2 regions of the Thioalkalivibrio sp. K90mix genome follow, and region 1 is predicted to be linked to the other one. Evidence: riboswitches for the same ligand, from Rfam matches in the RefSeq annotation. Region 1 holds a riboswitch; the other holds the start of a gene.

Region 1 (7,971 bases):
GATGATCAGATCCGCCGGCTGCAGCGACTCGCCCGGGCCGGCGAAGCGAAGGTCCACAGCCGGGTGCAGGCGCAGCGGGTCGAAATCGGTATGGTTGGAGATACGCGGCAGGGCCGGCACGACGACCTTCAGGGCATCCGCCACCTTCTGCGGGACCGCCTCGCGCGGCAGGGCGTCCTCGGCATCCAGGTACAACCCGTGCAGGTACGGGATCACCCCAAGCACCGGCTTGCCGGTCTCCTGCTCCAGCCAGTCCAGCCCCGGCTGCAGCAGGCTGATATCGCCGCGAAAGCGGTTGATCACGAAACCCTGCACCCGCGCGCGCTCCGTCTCGCTCAACAGCGCGAGCGTGCCTACCAGATGCGCGAACACGCCGCCGCGGTCAATATCCGCGACCAGAATCACCGGACAGTCCACCGCCTCGGCAAACCCCATGTTGGCGATATCGCCTGCGCGCAGGTTGATCTCCGCCGGCGAGCCCGCGCCTTCCACCAGCACATGCGCATACTGCGCGGTCAGTCGCCGATGCGAGGCCAGCACGGCCTCGCGGGCAACCGGCTTGTAGTCGTGGTAGGCGCGGGCATCCAGCTCGGCCGCCGGGCGGCCGTGGATGATCACCTGCGCCCCCTCATCGGAGGTGGGCTTGAGCAGCACCGGATTCATGTCGGTGTGCGGCTCCAGGCCGCAGGCGGCGGCCTGCAGGGCCTGGGCGCGCCCGATCTCGCCGCCGTCCAGGGTGACCGCGCTGTTCAGCGCCATGTTCTGCGGCTTGAACGGCACCACCGACAGCCCGCGGCGATGCAGCACCCGCGCCAGCCCGGCCACCAGCACGCTCTTGCCGGCATCCGAGGTGGTCCCCTGCACCATGAGCGTTGTACCGTTCATGCCTGCTGCAGCTCCGTTTCCAGCCGCTGCCAATCGGCCTCACGCCCCGGCAGGCCAAAACGCAGGCTGGCCGGACGGTCGAAACGACGCACGAGGATGCCCTGACGCGCCAGCGCATCCTGAATCGCCTGCGCATGGTCGGTCCGGCACCACTGGAACAGCGGCGTCCCGCCCGCCGGCGGCAAGCCGGCATCCCGCAGCAGCGTCTCGAGCCGGCGCCCTGCCTCCTGCAGTTGCCCGCGCGTCTGTGCCTGCCACGCCCGGTCTTCCAGCGCCTGCTGCGCCACCCACCGCGCGGGACCGGGCACGCTCCACGGTCCCAGCAACTCGGCGATGCGCCGCAGCCAGCCGTCCGGGGCCAGAACGAAGCCGACCCGCGCACCGGCCAGGCCGAAGAACTTGCCCAGCGAACGCAACGCGAACAGGCCCTCGCGCGGCGTATGTCCAGCCAGACTCTGCTGGGGCGTGGTGTCCATAAAAGCCTCGTCGACCACCAGCCAGCCACCCCGCTCGGCGAGCCTACGGTGCCAGTCGAGCAGCGTCTCGGGAGCAAAATACGCGGCGGTGGGGTTGTTTGGATTGACCAGCACCAGTACGTCCAGCGTGGACGCGGCCCCGGCGAGTTCGCCCTCCCTCACCGCGACCACTTCGTGTCCAGCCGCCCGCCAGGCACGGGCGTGCTCGTTGTAGCTCGGCTCCAGTACCCCGACACGGGCAGGCCCCGCTCGCAGCCGGGGCAGCGCCTGAATCGCCGCCTGGGAACCGGCGACCGGCAGTAACGATGCAGCGCCGTAGTACGCCCGGGCGGCGGCCTCCAGCCCGTCCTCGTCCTCCGGGAGGCGCTGCCAGGCCTCGGCGGGCACCGGTCCGACGGGATAACCCTGCGGGTTGATCCCCGTGGACAGGTCCAGCCACTGCGCCTCGGGGATCCCGTAATGCGCCGCCGCCGCACGCACACCGCCCCCGTGGACCTGCTTCAGCGGCCCGCTCGCGGATTCGGTTGTGGCGTTAGACGAATACAAGAATCAGTACTCCTGTGGCGATGGCCACCAGCCAGATCGCCAGCGCGTGATCGACCAACCGCAGTGCGGCATCGATGGCACCCGGGCCCGGGGCGGCGCCGGCACCGAGGACCGGCCGATCCTCGGTACCCCCGGCATAGTGCGCCGGACCGCCCAGCGTCACCCCCAGCGCCCCTGCCCCGGCGGCCATCACCGGTCCCGCGTTCGGGCTCTTCCAGCGTCTGCCCTGGTCGCGCCAGCAGCGCAGCGCCGTCCGCGTCTGTCCGGCCAGCGCATAGGCCAGGCTGGTCAGGCGTGCCGGGACCCAGTTGAGGATATCGTCCAGCCGCGCCGCGACCCGCCCGAAGCGTGCATGGCGCGGCGTGCGGTAGCCCCACATCGCATCCAGCGTGTTCACCAGACGGTAGACCACGACACCCGCCGCACCCGCGACCAGGAACCAGAATACCGTCGCGAACACCGCGTCGTTGCCGTTCTCCAGCACCGACTCCGCCGTGGCCGCACGAACACCGGACGCGTCCAGCTCCGAAGTATCGCGGCTGACCAGCATGCCCACTGCCTGTCGGGCGCCAGGAAGGTCCCCGGCCTGCAGGGCATCAATCACGCGACGGGCGTGCTCCTCCAGCCCGCGCCCGCCGAGCGCCAGCCACAGCACGGCCAGCTCCACCAGCCAGCCGCCCGGGAGGCGGCTCAGCCACCAGGCCGCCAGCCCGAAGGGCACGACCAGCACCAGCACCCAGAAGCCGCCGCGCCAGACCGAATCCGCGTGGCCGAGCCGCTCCGCCCCGGCCGCCAGCATCCCGAATCCTGCCAGCGGATGGCCTCGCCGCGGGTCCCCCAGCAGCCGATCCAGTACCAGAGCGGCGACCAGCAGTGCGAAGGTGGTCATGCGCGGCGTCGAGCCGCGCGCGGCGCATCCGCACTCGAGTCCCGTTGTTGTTCCCAGCGATTCTCGAACACCAGCTCGTCCAGCGGCCGCCGCTGATCCCAGCCCTCGGTTTCCAGCATGGGCCGCTCGTAGAACGCATCCACATGGCCCAGGCAGAGGATCGCGATCGGCCAGGCCCCTTCCGGCATACCCAGTTCGCGCGCCAGCCAGTCCGGGTCGAACAGGGATACCCAGCCCATGCCCAGGCCTTCGGCCCGCGCCGCCAGCCACAGGTTCTGGATCGCACAGGCTGCGGAGCACAGATCCATCTCCGGCATCGTGCGCCGACCCAGCACGTAGCGCTCGCGCCCGTCGGTCAGGGCCACCACGAGCAGCTCGCCGGCATCGCGGATACCCTCGAGCTTCAGCCGGTGCACCTCCGCGGCTCGCTCGCCACAGGCCTCGGCCGTGCGCGACTGTTCGGCCGCCACATGGCCATGCAGCGCGTCGCGCAGCCGCAGGTCCGTCACCCGCAGAAAGCGCCAGGGCTGCATGTAGCCCACACTGGGCGCCTGATGTGCGGCCTCCAGTAGCCGCCGCAACGTATCGGCATCCACCGGGTCCGGGCGGAAATGGCGCATGTCCCGGCGCTCGCCGATCACGCGATACACCGCGGCACGCTCCGCCGAGGCGAACGCGTTCGGATTCTCTTCTGACTGGTTGGGAGTTGGGGCCGTCATGAGGTTCCGTCGAGGCGACGGCACGGCGAAGACACGAAGGAACAGGCATCAAGCCAGCACGCCTGCGCCCTCGACCGTTGCCCGCCGCACGGTCGCAGGATGAATCACCGCCAGGCCGGTCTCCGGGCTTGCGAGCGTCGGACGATGCCGATCGGCAGACGCCTTCCCAGGTGCAGGACCCAGTGGCCAGTCTGCTTCGCCGCTCGCTTACCGTTGCGGGGGCAGCGCCGGACTTGCACCGGCTTCCCGTTTCACCTGCGCACTGCAGGCACCTGGCGAAAGCGAGACATGATACGCGCTCGGGCCACCCGCGACCAATTTGGGCACCAAACCATCTGGCCCTTGCTGCTATGATGAAGCGCTTTCGCTACCCGTTCGGCGCCCCGAAATACGGTATTTTCTACATTACAAACAATACACAACCATCGGATTTTTAATGATTTTAATCGCCATAAAACGCCAGTTGACGCTCCTTGTCACGATACTCCTGTGCGCGGCACCGGCACTGGCCGAGCCGGTCACGGTGACCGACGACGACGATCGCGAGGTCACGCTCGACCGGCCCGCCGAACGCATCGTCAGCCTGGCCCCGCACATCACCGAAGTCCTCTTCGCCGTCGGTGCCGGAGACAAGCTGGTGGGCGTCACCCAGCACAGCGATTTTCCACCGGAGGCGGAGATGATCCCGCGAGTCGGCGGCTACAGCCGCATCGATCTGGAACGCGTGGTCGAAATGGACCCGGACCTGGTGGTCGCCTGGCGCAGTGGCAATTCCAGCTCGCAGATCGAGCGCCTGCGCGATCTGGGACTGAATGTCTATGTCTCGGAACCGCGCAGTTTCGAAGGGGTGGCCTCCAGCATGCGTCGCATGGCCCAGCTCGCGGGTACCGAGGAACACGGCGAAGAGGCGGTGCAGGCCTTTCTCGACGAGATCGAGACGCTACGGCTCGACTATGCCGACCGCGACCCGGTCCCGCTGTTCTACCAGGTCTGGGAGCAGCCCCTGATGACGGTCAACGACGAACACCTGATCAGCGAGGCCATCCGCCTGTGCGGGGGCGACAACGTGTTCGGCCACCTGGACCGCCTGGTACCGCGCATGGATCGCGAGGCCGTGATCGACGCCGACCCGGAGGTGATCATTGGCGGCGGCATGGGCGAGGACCGGCCGGACTGGGTGATTGCCTGGGAACAATGGGAGGACATGACCGCGGTGCAGCGCGACAACCTGTTCTTCATCCCGCCGTCGCTCCTCCAGCGTCACACTCCGCGGATTGCCGAAGGAACCCGGCTCATGTGCGAGGAACTCGAACGCGCCCGCCAGCGCCGGACGGACTGATCCTCCGTGACCCGCTCCTTCCTCCTCGCCACGGGGGTCCTGCTCCCGGCGTCACTGCTCGCGATCCTGGTCGCCCTGGCCTACGGCAGTGTCGCCATCCCCCTCGGCGACCTGCTCGCGGTGCTTCAGGGCGAAGGCAGCCGCCTGCACAGCACGCTGGTGCTGGAACTGCGCCTTCCGCGCGCCCTGGCCGCGTTCGCCGCCGGCGGGCTGCTGGGCGTCGCCGGCGCTCTGATGCAGGTGTTGCTGCGCAACCCGCTGGCCGACCCCTATGTGCTGGGTCTCTCCGGCGGGGCTTCCGTGGGCGCCCTGCTGGCCATGCTCGCGGGCCTGTCGATGTTCTCGGTCTCGGTCGCCGCATTCGCGGGTGCGCTGCTGTCGACGGTGATCGTCTTCGGCCTCGCGCACGGCACCGGCAGCTGGACCCCGACCCGGTTGCTGCTGACCGGAGTGGTCGTAGCGGCCGGCTGGGGCGCCGTCATCAGCTTCCTCTTAGCCGTAAGCCCGACCGCGGAGCTGCCCGGAATGCTGTACTGGCTGATGGGCGATGTCTCTCACGCCCGCAACCCGTACCCCGCCTGGGGCGTGCTGGTACTGGTGGTGCTGCTGGCACTGCCCCTGGGACGGACCCTGAACGTCCTGGCGCGCGGCCCGATGCAGGCGGCCGCGCTGGGCGTGGCCGTGCGTCCGGTGGAGTGGACGATTTACGTCGCTGCGGCACTGATCACAGCCACGGCGGTCATGCAGGTCGGCGCGGTGGGCTTTGTCGGGCTGATCGTGCCGCACATGCTCCGACTGGTCTTCGGCAACGACCAGCGTGTGATCCTGCCGGCCTCGGCGCTGGGCGGCGGCATTCTGCTGACGCTGGCCGACACCCTCGCCCGCACGATGATCGCCCCGGAGCAGTTGCCCGTCGGCGTAATCACCGCGATGCTGGGGGTTCCCGTGTTCCTGTTCCTGCTGTACCGGAGCCGCTGATGCCTCCGCACACTGCCCATCCCCAACGCCACGGCGATCCCCATGCGCCCGGTGCAGAGAGCGTGCACGAGGCGCCCGGACCGGACACCCTGCTGGCGACCCACGATCTGGTCATCGACATCCCGGAACGCGCCAGCGGCACGCCCCTGGACCTGACCATCAACCCGGGACAGTGCTGGGGCATCCTCGGCCCGAATGGCGCGGGCAAGAGCACCCTGCTGCATACCCTGGCCGGGCTGCGCGACGCCCGCACCGGAGAGATCCATGTGCAAGGCCGCCCGCTCCCCGACTACTCCCGTGCCCGCCTGGCGCGCGAACTGGGTCTGGTGTTCCAGAAGCACCACGACGGGTTCCCCGCAACGGTACTGGAGACCGCCTTGATCGGCCGCCACCCTTACCTGCGACCCTGGGACATCGAGACCGCCGAGGACTACGCCCAGGCCCGCGCCGCACTGGCCCGGATGGACCTGGCCGCGCTGGAACACCGCCTGGTGGACACCCTGTCCGGCGGCGAGCGCCAGCGCCTGGCCATCGCCACCGTGCTCACCCAGAACCCGCGGCTCCTGCTGCTGGACGAGCCCACCAGCCAGCTGGATCTGCACCACCAGGTCGCGGTGCTGGACCACATCCGCGGCATCGCCCGGGGCGACCGCGCCGCGATCCTGGTGCTGCACGACGTGAACCTGGCGGTACGCTACTGCGATCACCTGCTGCTGATGTTCCCCGACGGCAAGGCCTGCTGGGGCCCCACACGAACGATGCTGGTACCGTCCGCGCTGGAACGGCTGTACAACCAGCCCCTGAGCGTAGGCGAGATCGACGGCCAGCCGGTATTCCTGCCCACAATCCCGTAAGGCGACCCTCATGGAGTTCTTCCGCACCCTGCCCCTGCGGGCTAGCACCGATTCCCTGCAGGCCAAGCTGACCGTGCCGGCCCTTCCCCGGCTTTGCCCCGCCATCGACACGCTTGTTGAAGAGGCCGGGCCGGATGCCGGGGTCGTCTACTGCCTGTGGGGCGAGTTTCGTGTCCGGCGCGAGTGCATCAATGGCGGGGTACGCTTCAGCCTGCCGGGCTGCCCGAACGCACTCGCCTGGACCCTGACGACCGGGCATCCGCCGACCCCGGAGGCGGTCATGCTGCACCTGACCATCAACCGCCAGGAACACGACCCGGATTTCGTCGAGAGCCTAGAATTCTTTGCCGATAGCTGGCTGGAGCTGACATCGCTGCAGCCGCCCCATGACGGGCCCTGAATGCAATTTTCTTTTGCTTTCATGGTCGGTATGGTTGCAGGGTTGCCCAAGGAGATGTCATGACCCCCACACCGCCGGACAGCGTACGCACAGCCCACCCGACCCAGGACGGCGCGGGTGTGAAGATTCGCCGCATCCATGACTTTGGCGGCGGCCTGGACCCCTTCCTGATGCTCGACGAGCTGAAGGCCAGTGCGAAGGAGGACTACGTCGGCGGATTCCCGTCCCACCCGCATCGCGGCTTCGAGACGCTGACCTACCTCGTCCATGGCGGCCTGACCCACGAGGATTCAATGGGCAATCAGGGTCGCGTGGAGGCCGGCGAGGCCCAGTGGATGAGTGCGGGGCGCGGGGTCATCCACTCCGAGATGCCCCTGCTGGACTCAGACGGGCTGCACGGCTTCCAGCTCTGGGTGAACCTGCCGGCACGGCGCAAGATGGACCCGCCGCGCTACCGCGACGTGCGCGCCGACGCGATGCGCCACCTGCCGGAAGACGACGGCCCGCTGCACTTCAAGGCGATTGCCGGGTCCTGGCAGACCAGCGCCGGGGATACCGAAGGCCCACTGGAGCAGATCGGCGAAGGCGCGGCGATGGCGGATCTGAGCCTTCCGGCCGGCTACCGCCTGTCGCTGGCCGTCCAGCTGGATGACCGGGTGCTCGCCTATGTCTATGACGGCGAGCTCACCGGGCTGAAGACGGGCCAGCTAGGCACCTGGAGCGGACAGACGCAGATCCACCTGATCGCCCAGCAGGATGCGCGGGTGCTGCTGTTCAAGGGCCGCCCGCTGGCCGAACCGATCGCCCACTACGGCCCGTTCGTGATGAACACTCCCGACGAGATCGAGCAGGCGATCAGCGACTACCAGTCCGGCCAGCTCGCGG
Region 2 (7,971 bases), 680 kb from region 1:
GGGGTTTCATGGCGGGCTTGATACGGGGTTTGGGATTTGAGCACACCGAAGGCGATGTGCAGGAGTTTGCGCATAGCCGCCCCGATCGCCGACATCTTGGCCTTGCCGCGTGTCAGCAGACGTTGATGCTGGTGTCGCACGTCCGGGTTGTACCGGGTCGCCACCACCGCCGCCATGTAGAGCGCCTTGCGCAGTCGGCTGGAACCGATCTTCGCCAACCGCGAGGGCCGCCGGACCGTGGTCCCCGATTCTTCCAGGACCGGTGCCAGCCCATGGAACGCCGCCGCTTGTCGAGCGCTCGTGAACGCGCGGCTGCGCAGCGCTGCGGTCATCGAGGCCGACAGCACGCGGCCGATGCCGGGGATGCTCTCCAGCAAGGTCCGATCCCGCTTCAGGTGGTGATGGGCGTCGAAGTGATCGTCGATCTGCTGCTGGAGCCGACGGTGTTCCTCACGCAGGGCCTGCAGGACGTTGTCGATCGACGCCTGAGCGAGGGTGTCCTCACTGAAACGCGCCTTCTCCAGGCGGTTCTCTTCGCGCCGCATATCCTGTTCCAGAGCCTCCAGGCGGCTGAGCAGGCGCTTGAGTTCCCGCACCTCCGGCGGTTCGGGCTGCCAGCGTCGTGGTGCGCGTTCGATGCCGTAGCGGGCCAGCATCATGCTGTCCTTGCGGTCGGTCTTGTTGCGCACCCCCATGCCCTTGGCATGCGAACGCACCTGGGCCGGGTTCAGCACGTGGACCTGCACCCCCTGATCATGAAGCCAGTACGCCAGCGGCTCGTGGTAGATGCCGGTGGCCTCCAGATACACATGGAGCCCCTCGGGGGTCTCGCCGGTGTTGCGCTCGAGCCAGTGCAGCAGCTCCCGGTACTGGTCTTGGCGGTTCGGGAACACCTTGGGCTTCACCTTGCCCGCCTCCAGATCCCGGACCCACATGCAGTCGAGCTTGTTCTTGCTAACATCAACGCCAATATGAGCCATCTCGTCCTCTCGCCTTGTCCGTACAGCCTCACCCGTCCGTCACGGAGGGGGGTCTTGGATACCGTTCAAACTTCGAGATGAGAAAGGACTCGGGGGCCAATCTACAGAACAGGTTCGTGACCTCAGGAGCCTGACGGGTTACCCGAGCCCAATACGGTTCATGGTAGCGATCCGTGAACCGCAAGACACAAGGAGTCTGCTTGCAGGCGAAGGCGGTTTCTTCCCGATCAGGGTCATGGCAAGGGGCCGCCATGCGGCGGCCCCTTGGTTCCCGGCCGGTTTAGCGGCGGCGGTAGTTGTCGTGGCAGGCCAGACAATGGTGGCGCACGCCGTTCAGGGCCTCGGTGGCGCGAAGCTGGAAGTCTTCGTTCTCCAGGTCGTCGGCCGACTCCACCTTGCGCTGCAGTCGTTCGGCGGCCTCGCGGTAGGCTGCCTTGTACTCGGAGAACTCCGGGTCCTCCCAGGCCGCGGGCAGGGCCCCGGGTTCGCCGTCCCGCGCTGGTGTCTCGCGTGCGAACCAGGTTTCGATGTCGTCGGCGCGGCGCGCCAGTTCCTCGGCCAGACCGGGCAGACGTTCGGCGAATGGTGCGTCATAACGCAGGATCTGCTCGATGCTGCGGTAGGTGGCCGAGGTGCCCTGCATGCTCTGCTGACGGAAGCGCTGGAAGGCCTCGGTCGCATCCACTTTGGCCGGATCGTCCAGGGTCTCGTCATAGTCGCCCCAGGGGCCCGGCATTGTGACAGTGACCTCCGCGGTGGCCGGGCTGCCGGTGGCAGCCAGCAACAGGATCGCAAAGAGGGTGGTTCTCAACGGGTGGTGGATCGGTTGCATCCAGTTCATGTCGATTCTCCCGGTCATTTCTCAGAAGCGGAACTGGTGCTGCAGGTGCAGCTCCCAGTCCGAGGTGTCGGTGTCGCGGTCCAGCCACATCAGTTGGGTCTTGTGCCGCTGGCCACGGTGATACCAGTTGAGGCCGGCACCCCATTCACGCTGCCAGCGCTCGTCAGTGCCAAGATCGTCGCCTGCGTCGTGGCGCAATACGGCGTGGCGCGCGGCGAACTCCAGTCCCTCCACCGGCAGCGACTGCGCCAGTTCCAGTTCGGCCCCCAGGTCGTGGTAGCTCGCGGTGCGGTCGGGGGAGACATCGCGGCGGAAGGCCGCCAGCGACAGCGAGGTATGGGCGAACTTGACCACCGCGTCGGCGGTGGCGGTGATCCAGTCGGCGCGTTGGTTGGCCACCGTGTCTTCGATGCCGCGGCTCCAGTCGCGCAGGTGGTTGCGGCTGGCGGCCTGTACGCCGGCGCCCAGGGCGACGGTGCGCTCCACGGCCTGGCCTAACGTGGTGTTGTCACGTGGGACTGCGCCGACCGGGGCCCACGCGCCGCGCGCACTGAACAGGTGGCCGGATGTGGAGGGGCGATCGTCGCGCTGATCCAGACGCCCGCGACCGTCAAACACGCCGATGGCCCATGCCCGGTTGTCGCCGGCGCCGCCCAGCAGGGCGATACCGGTGTCGCGGCCGGCCGGAACCTCGAACTGGTTGCCGGCGATGCTCAGTTCGGTGAACAGGCGGTTGGGTCCGCCGATATCCCGCGACAGGCCGAAGGGGACCGTAAACTGGCCAGCCCGCAGGCCCAGGTGTTCACCCAGTGCGTACTGCAACCAGATGTCGCGCATGGACAGCTCGCCGCTGCTGAAATCCGGCTGCAGGCGGAAGCTCAGATCGGGGTGGAACAGGGTGCCCGAGGTGTCCAGCCAGGCACGACGGAAGTCGAATTCGCTGCTGGAGCCATCCGGGTCTCGTTCGTAGCTGTAGCGGCCCTGGATCAGCGGATCCAGGGTGACCTGCAGGCCGTCTTCCGCGTCGCCGAATTCGAAGCCGGCTTGTGCCGGCGCGATGCCCGCGGCCGTCATCAGGCACAGGGTGGCCAGGGCCGGGACGGCATGCTGTCCCGGTCGGAGATGGGTATGGTTCATTGTTGGGTTGCTCCCTTGGACGCGCGACCCCGCACGCCGTGGATGAAACGACGCCGGAAGCTGGACAGGGAGCAGGGGAGGCCGGGCGATGCGAGCACGCCGGTCTGGCCCGCTCGGCCGCCCACCGCGGCGTCGGGTGTCGTCCAGGCCGGTCTCCGGACTCGCGAAGTGGATGCGCGATGCATCCAGGGCGGATCGCCTTCCCGCGGGCATCCCGGGGATGCGCCGCAGTGGCATTGGATCCGCCCGTCTCCGCCTACCGTTGCGGGGGCAGTGCCGGCCTTGCGAATGTCGATTCGCGCACCGGCTTCCCGATTATCCCCGGCGGCTGAGCGCCGGGGCACCTAGAGAGGGGCGAACCGTAATGGAGGGAAAAGAGGGGGTCAAGTTTGTCCGGGTATCCCGGGAAACGGTGTAGTGGGGGCGAACCCGGCTCCCCTGGAGGCTGATAATTGATGCAGATCATCTCCGGGGCGGATTTTGATCGCGACCAGGTTTCCGCGTCTGTAGGGTGGGTTTTAAGTGGTTTGGACCGAGTCTATTTCGGTTCGCGCCGATATCCGCTTCTCAGATGTCTGTTACTCATCTGTTACTCAAGGGAGACCTGTATGAAAACGCTTTCCGGATTCCGCATGACGGCGCTGGCCGCCTGTGCGGCCCTGGCGTTCGGGGCGGCGGCCCCGGCCGCGGCCGATACTGACTATTCCGAGTACCGCGACGTATTCGAGCCGCTGCCGGCGCTGCCGCCGATCCCGGCGGATAACTCGATGACCAAGGAGAAGATCGAGCTGGGCAAGATGCTCTTCTTCGAGCCGCGCATCTCCAGCTCCGGCGTGATCTCCTGCGCGACCTGCCATAACCCGGCGCTGGGCTGGGCGGACCGCATCCCGCGCGCGGTGGGCCACGACGGCCAGGTGGGCGAACGCAATACCCCGACCGTGCTGAATTCCGGCTTCTTCACCGCCCAGTTCTGGGATGGTCGCGAGGACGATCTGGAGGGTCAGGCCCTCGGTCCGATCCAGGATGCGATCGAGATGGCGATGCCGCTGGAGGAGGCGATCGCGCGCCTGGAGGAGTTCAACGAGTACCAGGAGAAGTTCGAGGCGGCCTATCCCGACTATGACGGCGACAACGTGATCAACACCGACCACGTGGCGAAGGCGCTGGCGACCTTCCAGCGCACGCTGAACACCCCGAACTCGCCGCTGGATCGCTGGCTGGCCGGGGACGAGGGCGCGATGAGCGAGCAGCAGATGCGCGGAATGAAGCTGTTCGCCGACAACGGTTGTGTGGCTTGCCACAGCGGCCCGGCATTGACCGACAGCAACTTCCACCGCATCCAGGTGCCGGGCTCGGAGGACAAGGGTCGCTATCTGGTCACGGGCGACGAGGCCGACAAGTTCGCCTTCAAGACCCCGACCCTGCGCAACGTCGCGCTGACCTACCCCTACATGAACAACGGCGAGACCGCCACGCTGGACGAAGCGATCCGCATCATGGGGCAGGAGATGCTGGGCATGGAGTTCAGCGATGACGAGGTCGCGGACATCGAGGCCTTCATGCATGCACTGACCGGCGAAATGCCGCGCTTCGACATCCCTGCGCTGCCGTAACTGGCCGCACTGGGATCGGGTGTTTCAAGCCCCCTCCGGAGACGGAGGGGGCTTTTTCGTGGTCAGGACTATTCGACCGTGATGGTGATCTTCTCGGAAACAACTGGTGGGTCGAAGCTGATGTGGCGGTAGTCCATGAACAGCAACTGCAGGGTGTATTCGCCGGGTTCCAGTTCCAGCTCGCCCTCGGTCTGCCCGCCACCGAAATGGCGCTTGTGGTCGGAGAAGGGCAGCGAGACATCCAGGTCCACCTCGTCGAGCGGCTTGTTCACCAGCAGGTGGTGGTGGCCGGTGTTGTCCATCTCTACACCGGCCGGGGCGACACCCATGTCTCGCAGGCCCATCTGGACCCGCACCGGGCTTTCGAGCGTTTCGCCATCCTGCGGGCTGATGAAATAGACCTTCGCGCCATCCGGCGGTGCAATACGATCGGCGGCCGTGGCGGTGCCGACCAGGGCAAGGCCTCCCGTCAGCACGAGCAGCGTGGAGAGCCGAGTAAGAGTGGTGTTCATGGGTGCTCCTTGGACCCGCGTGCGGGCAGTCGGTTGGCTCGTTTACGAGTATAGTCGGCGGTCCGCGCGGCAGTACGGTGGCGTTCTGCTACCCTATGCGCCTTCGTTTTCCACCTCCCGATCGAGACGAGTAGCCCGCATGAGTTTTCGCACCCGTTTTGCCCCCAGTCCAACCGGCTATCTGCATATCGGTGGTGCCCGCACCGCGCTGTTCTCCTGGCTGTATGCGCGTCACCACGGTGGTGAGTTCGTGCTGCGTATCGAGGATACCGACCTGGAGCGCAGTACCGCGGAGTCGGTGAACGCGATCCTCGAGGGCATGAACTGGTTGGGGCTGACCTACGATCACGGGCCGTTCTACCAGACGGAACGCTTCGACCGGTACAAGGAAGTGATCGACCAGTTGATGGCGACGGGCCACGCCTATCGCTGCTACTGCACCAAGGAAGAGCTGGATGCGATGCGCGAGGAGCAGAAGGCGCGCAAGGAAAAGCCACGCTACGACGGACGCTGCCGCACCCGCACCGAACCGCGCGAGGGGGTGGAGCCGGTGATCCGTTTTCGCACCCCGGACGAGGGTGTGACGGTTGTCGACGACATGGTGCGCGGCAAGGTCGCCTTCCAGAACCGCGAACTGGACGACCTGATCATCGCGCGCTCCGACGGCTCGCCGACCTACAACCTGACGGTCGTGGTCGATGACATGGACATGGGGATCACCCACGTGGTCCGCGGCGATGACCACCTGAACAACACCCCGCGCCAGATCAATATCCTGAAGGCGCTGGGTGTCGAGCCGCCACGCTACGGCCACCTGCCGATGATCATGGGCCCGGACGGGGCCAAGCTGTCCAAGCGCCACGGCGCGGTTTCGGTGATGCAGTACCGCCACGAGGGCTACCTGCCAGAGGCACTGCTGAACTATCTCGTCCGTCTGGGCTGGGCGCATGGCGATCAGGAGATCTTCTCGGTGGACGAACTGGTGCGCCTGTTCGATATCGAGGACGTGAATCAGTCCGCCTCGGCGATCAACCCGGACAAGCTGTTGTGGTTGAACCAGCATTACATCAAGACGCTGGACCCGGATCATGTGGCGCTGGAGTTCGGCTGGCACCTGGGTCAGCTGGGCATCGATCCGGCCAATGGCCCGGCGATGCGCGACGTGGTGATCGCTCAGCGTGAGCGAGCGCGCACCCTGCGCGAGATGGCCGAGAACAGCGTGTACTTCTACCGCGAGTTCGAGGACTACGACGAGAAGGCCGCGCGCAAGCAGCTCACCGCCGAGGCCCTCCCGGTGCTGCAGACGCTGCATGACGGTTTCAGTGCGCTGGGTGCCTGGGAGAAGGAGCCGCTGCACGAGGTCGTGGTGCACACCGGCGAGCGGCTGGATCTCAAGCTGGGCAAGGTCGCGCAGCCGCTGCGTGTGGCCCTGACCGGCAGTACGGTATCGCCGCCGATCGACGACACCCTGGTGCTGATTGGGCGTGAGCGATCACTGGCTCGAATCGAGCGGGCGTTGAAGAAAATTTCGGCGGAAGCGGGTTGACACTCCAGGGGGTGCTGGCTACAGTACGCGCTCGCCTGACACGGGGCCATAGCTCAGCTGGGAGAGCGCCTGCATGGCATGCAGGAGGTCGGCGGTTCGATCCCGCCTGGCTCCACCAAATTCGGGTGTAAGCGAGTTCACCGATGCATCGTTTTGGGGTTATATCCATCTGGGTGGGTCTGGTGATCGCAGTGGTTGGACTGTTCGGCGGTTTCGGGCTGATGTTCACCGGGGAGCAAACCTGGTCCAAGCCCCTGATTGCGGCGGTTCCGATCGGATTTCTTCTGGTGTTTACCGGTGTTGTAACCACGATCATTTATCGTGAGACCGCCGGAGGTCACAGAAGCGGCCGGCCCCAGGGCCCGCCAAACTAGCAACAAGACGTTGCCTCTACGTCCCCATCGTCTAGAGGCCTAGGACACCGCCCTTTCACGGCGGCGACCGGGGTTCGAATCCCCGTGGGGACGCCATTATTCCGAAAAGGCCCGAACCGAAAGGTTCGGGCCTTTTCTTTTGTGCAGGACGCTACCCGTGCTGGCCCGGGATCGCTTCAGGCGAGCCGCGGGTTCTGCTGCAGCGCCTGCTCGGATGGGTGTCGTCGGGGGATGATGCAGTGGTTGATGCGCAGGAGTTCGCGTTCGCTCCACTGGCGCCAGACGTCATCGCGAGCAAAGCGGGCATAGTCGAGCAGGGTTAATCGTTCGATATTCGGGTTGCCGTGGTCGTGGGCCAGACGGCGTGCCCGCTCCAGCTCCTGCCAACCCTCGTTGTCGGTGCCGTCGCTGTGTTCCAGCAGCGCATGGGCACGCAGTCGCCGGATTGCGGGCTCGAAGCCGTGGTCGCCTCGTTTCAGGCAGTTGGTCAGTGTAGCGGTGGCGATCTGCAGACGCTCAGAAGGCTTGGCTCCGGTTGCATGCAGTGCGTCGAGCAGGAAGAGCTGAAAGATGGTGCTGACGCCATCCATGATGTGGCGCAATGCGTCTGCCTGTTCCCGGAGTGGTGCCACGGCCGAGGTGTCGCCCTGGCGCGCCAGGGCCCAGTGCTGTAGTGCCAGGCCTGAGGCCCGCCAGAGGGGATAGTCATAGTCCTCGGCAATCGCGAGCGCGCGGCGGGCGGAGGTCAGGGCTTCGTCAGGGTCGTCGGCGAAGAAGCCAAGCGCTGCCCGGAAGGCGTATACAAAGGCCTCTGTGGGGCGGTGCTCCAGCGCTGCGGCCTCGGCGCAGGCCGCATCCATTTCCTCCCACGCGCGAGCGTGGTTGCCGAAGAAGAGGAGCGTCCAGGCCATGAAGCCGCGTGAGCTGATCGCGGGGTTCTCGGTGTGGCGCGCGACCAGGTGCGGGTG

What was found. A riboswitch is a leader RNA that binds a small molecule or an ion and turns the genes downstream of it on or off. The one in region 1 is predicted to bind cobalamin.
Region 2: another riboswitch for cobalamin. It lies ahead of TK90_RS04080 (porin); the one in region 1 lies ahead of bluB (5,6-dimethylbenzimidazole synthase).

The regions. Positions count from the first base shown of each region.
Region 1 is NC_013889.1:1,549,411-1,557,381, forward strand. Features, by position in the region: gene TK90_RS07315 (cobyric acid synthase) at 1-885, opposite strand, end outside; gene cobD (threonine-phosphate decarboxylase CobD) at 882-1,841, opposite strand; gene cbiB (adenosylcobinamide-phosphate synthase CbiB) at 1,894-2,796, opposite strand; gene bluB (5,6-dimethylbenzimidazole synthase) at 2,793-3,515, opposite strand; cobalamin riboswitch at 3,611-3,806, opposite strand; gene TK90_RS07335 (cobalamin-binding protein) at 3,952-4,854, shown strand; gene TK90_RS07340 (iron ABC transporter permease) at 4,861-5,832, shown strand; gene TK90_RS07345 (ABC transporter ATP-binding protein) at 5,832-6,686, shown strand; gene TK90_RS07350 (hypothetical protein) at 6,697-7,086, shown strand; gene TK90_RS07355 (pirin family protein) at 7,146-7,971, shown strand, end outside.
Region 2 is NC_013889.1:864,876-872,846, forward strand. Features, by position in the region: gene TK90_RS04070 (IS110 family transposase) at 1-980, opposite strand, end outside; gene TK90_RS04075 (cytochrome c) at 1,261-1,821, opposite strand; gene TK90_RS04080 (porin) at 1,843-2,958, opposite strand; cobalamin riboswitch at 3,087-3,321, opposite strand; gene TK90_RS04085 (cytochrome-c peroxidase) at 3,591-4,571, shown strand; gene TK90_RS04090 (DUF4399 domain-containing protein) at 4,640-5,083, opposite strand; gene gltX (glutamate--tRNA ligase) at 5,223-6,629, shown strand; tRNA gene TK90_RS04100 (tRNA-Ala) at 6,672-6,747, shown strand; gene TK90_RS04105 (hypothetical protein) at 6,773-7,003, shown strand; tRNA gene TK90_RS04110 (tRNA-Glu) at 7,024-7,099, shown strand; partial or broken gene TK90_RS04115 (AAA family ATPase) at 7,180-7,971, opposite strand, start outside.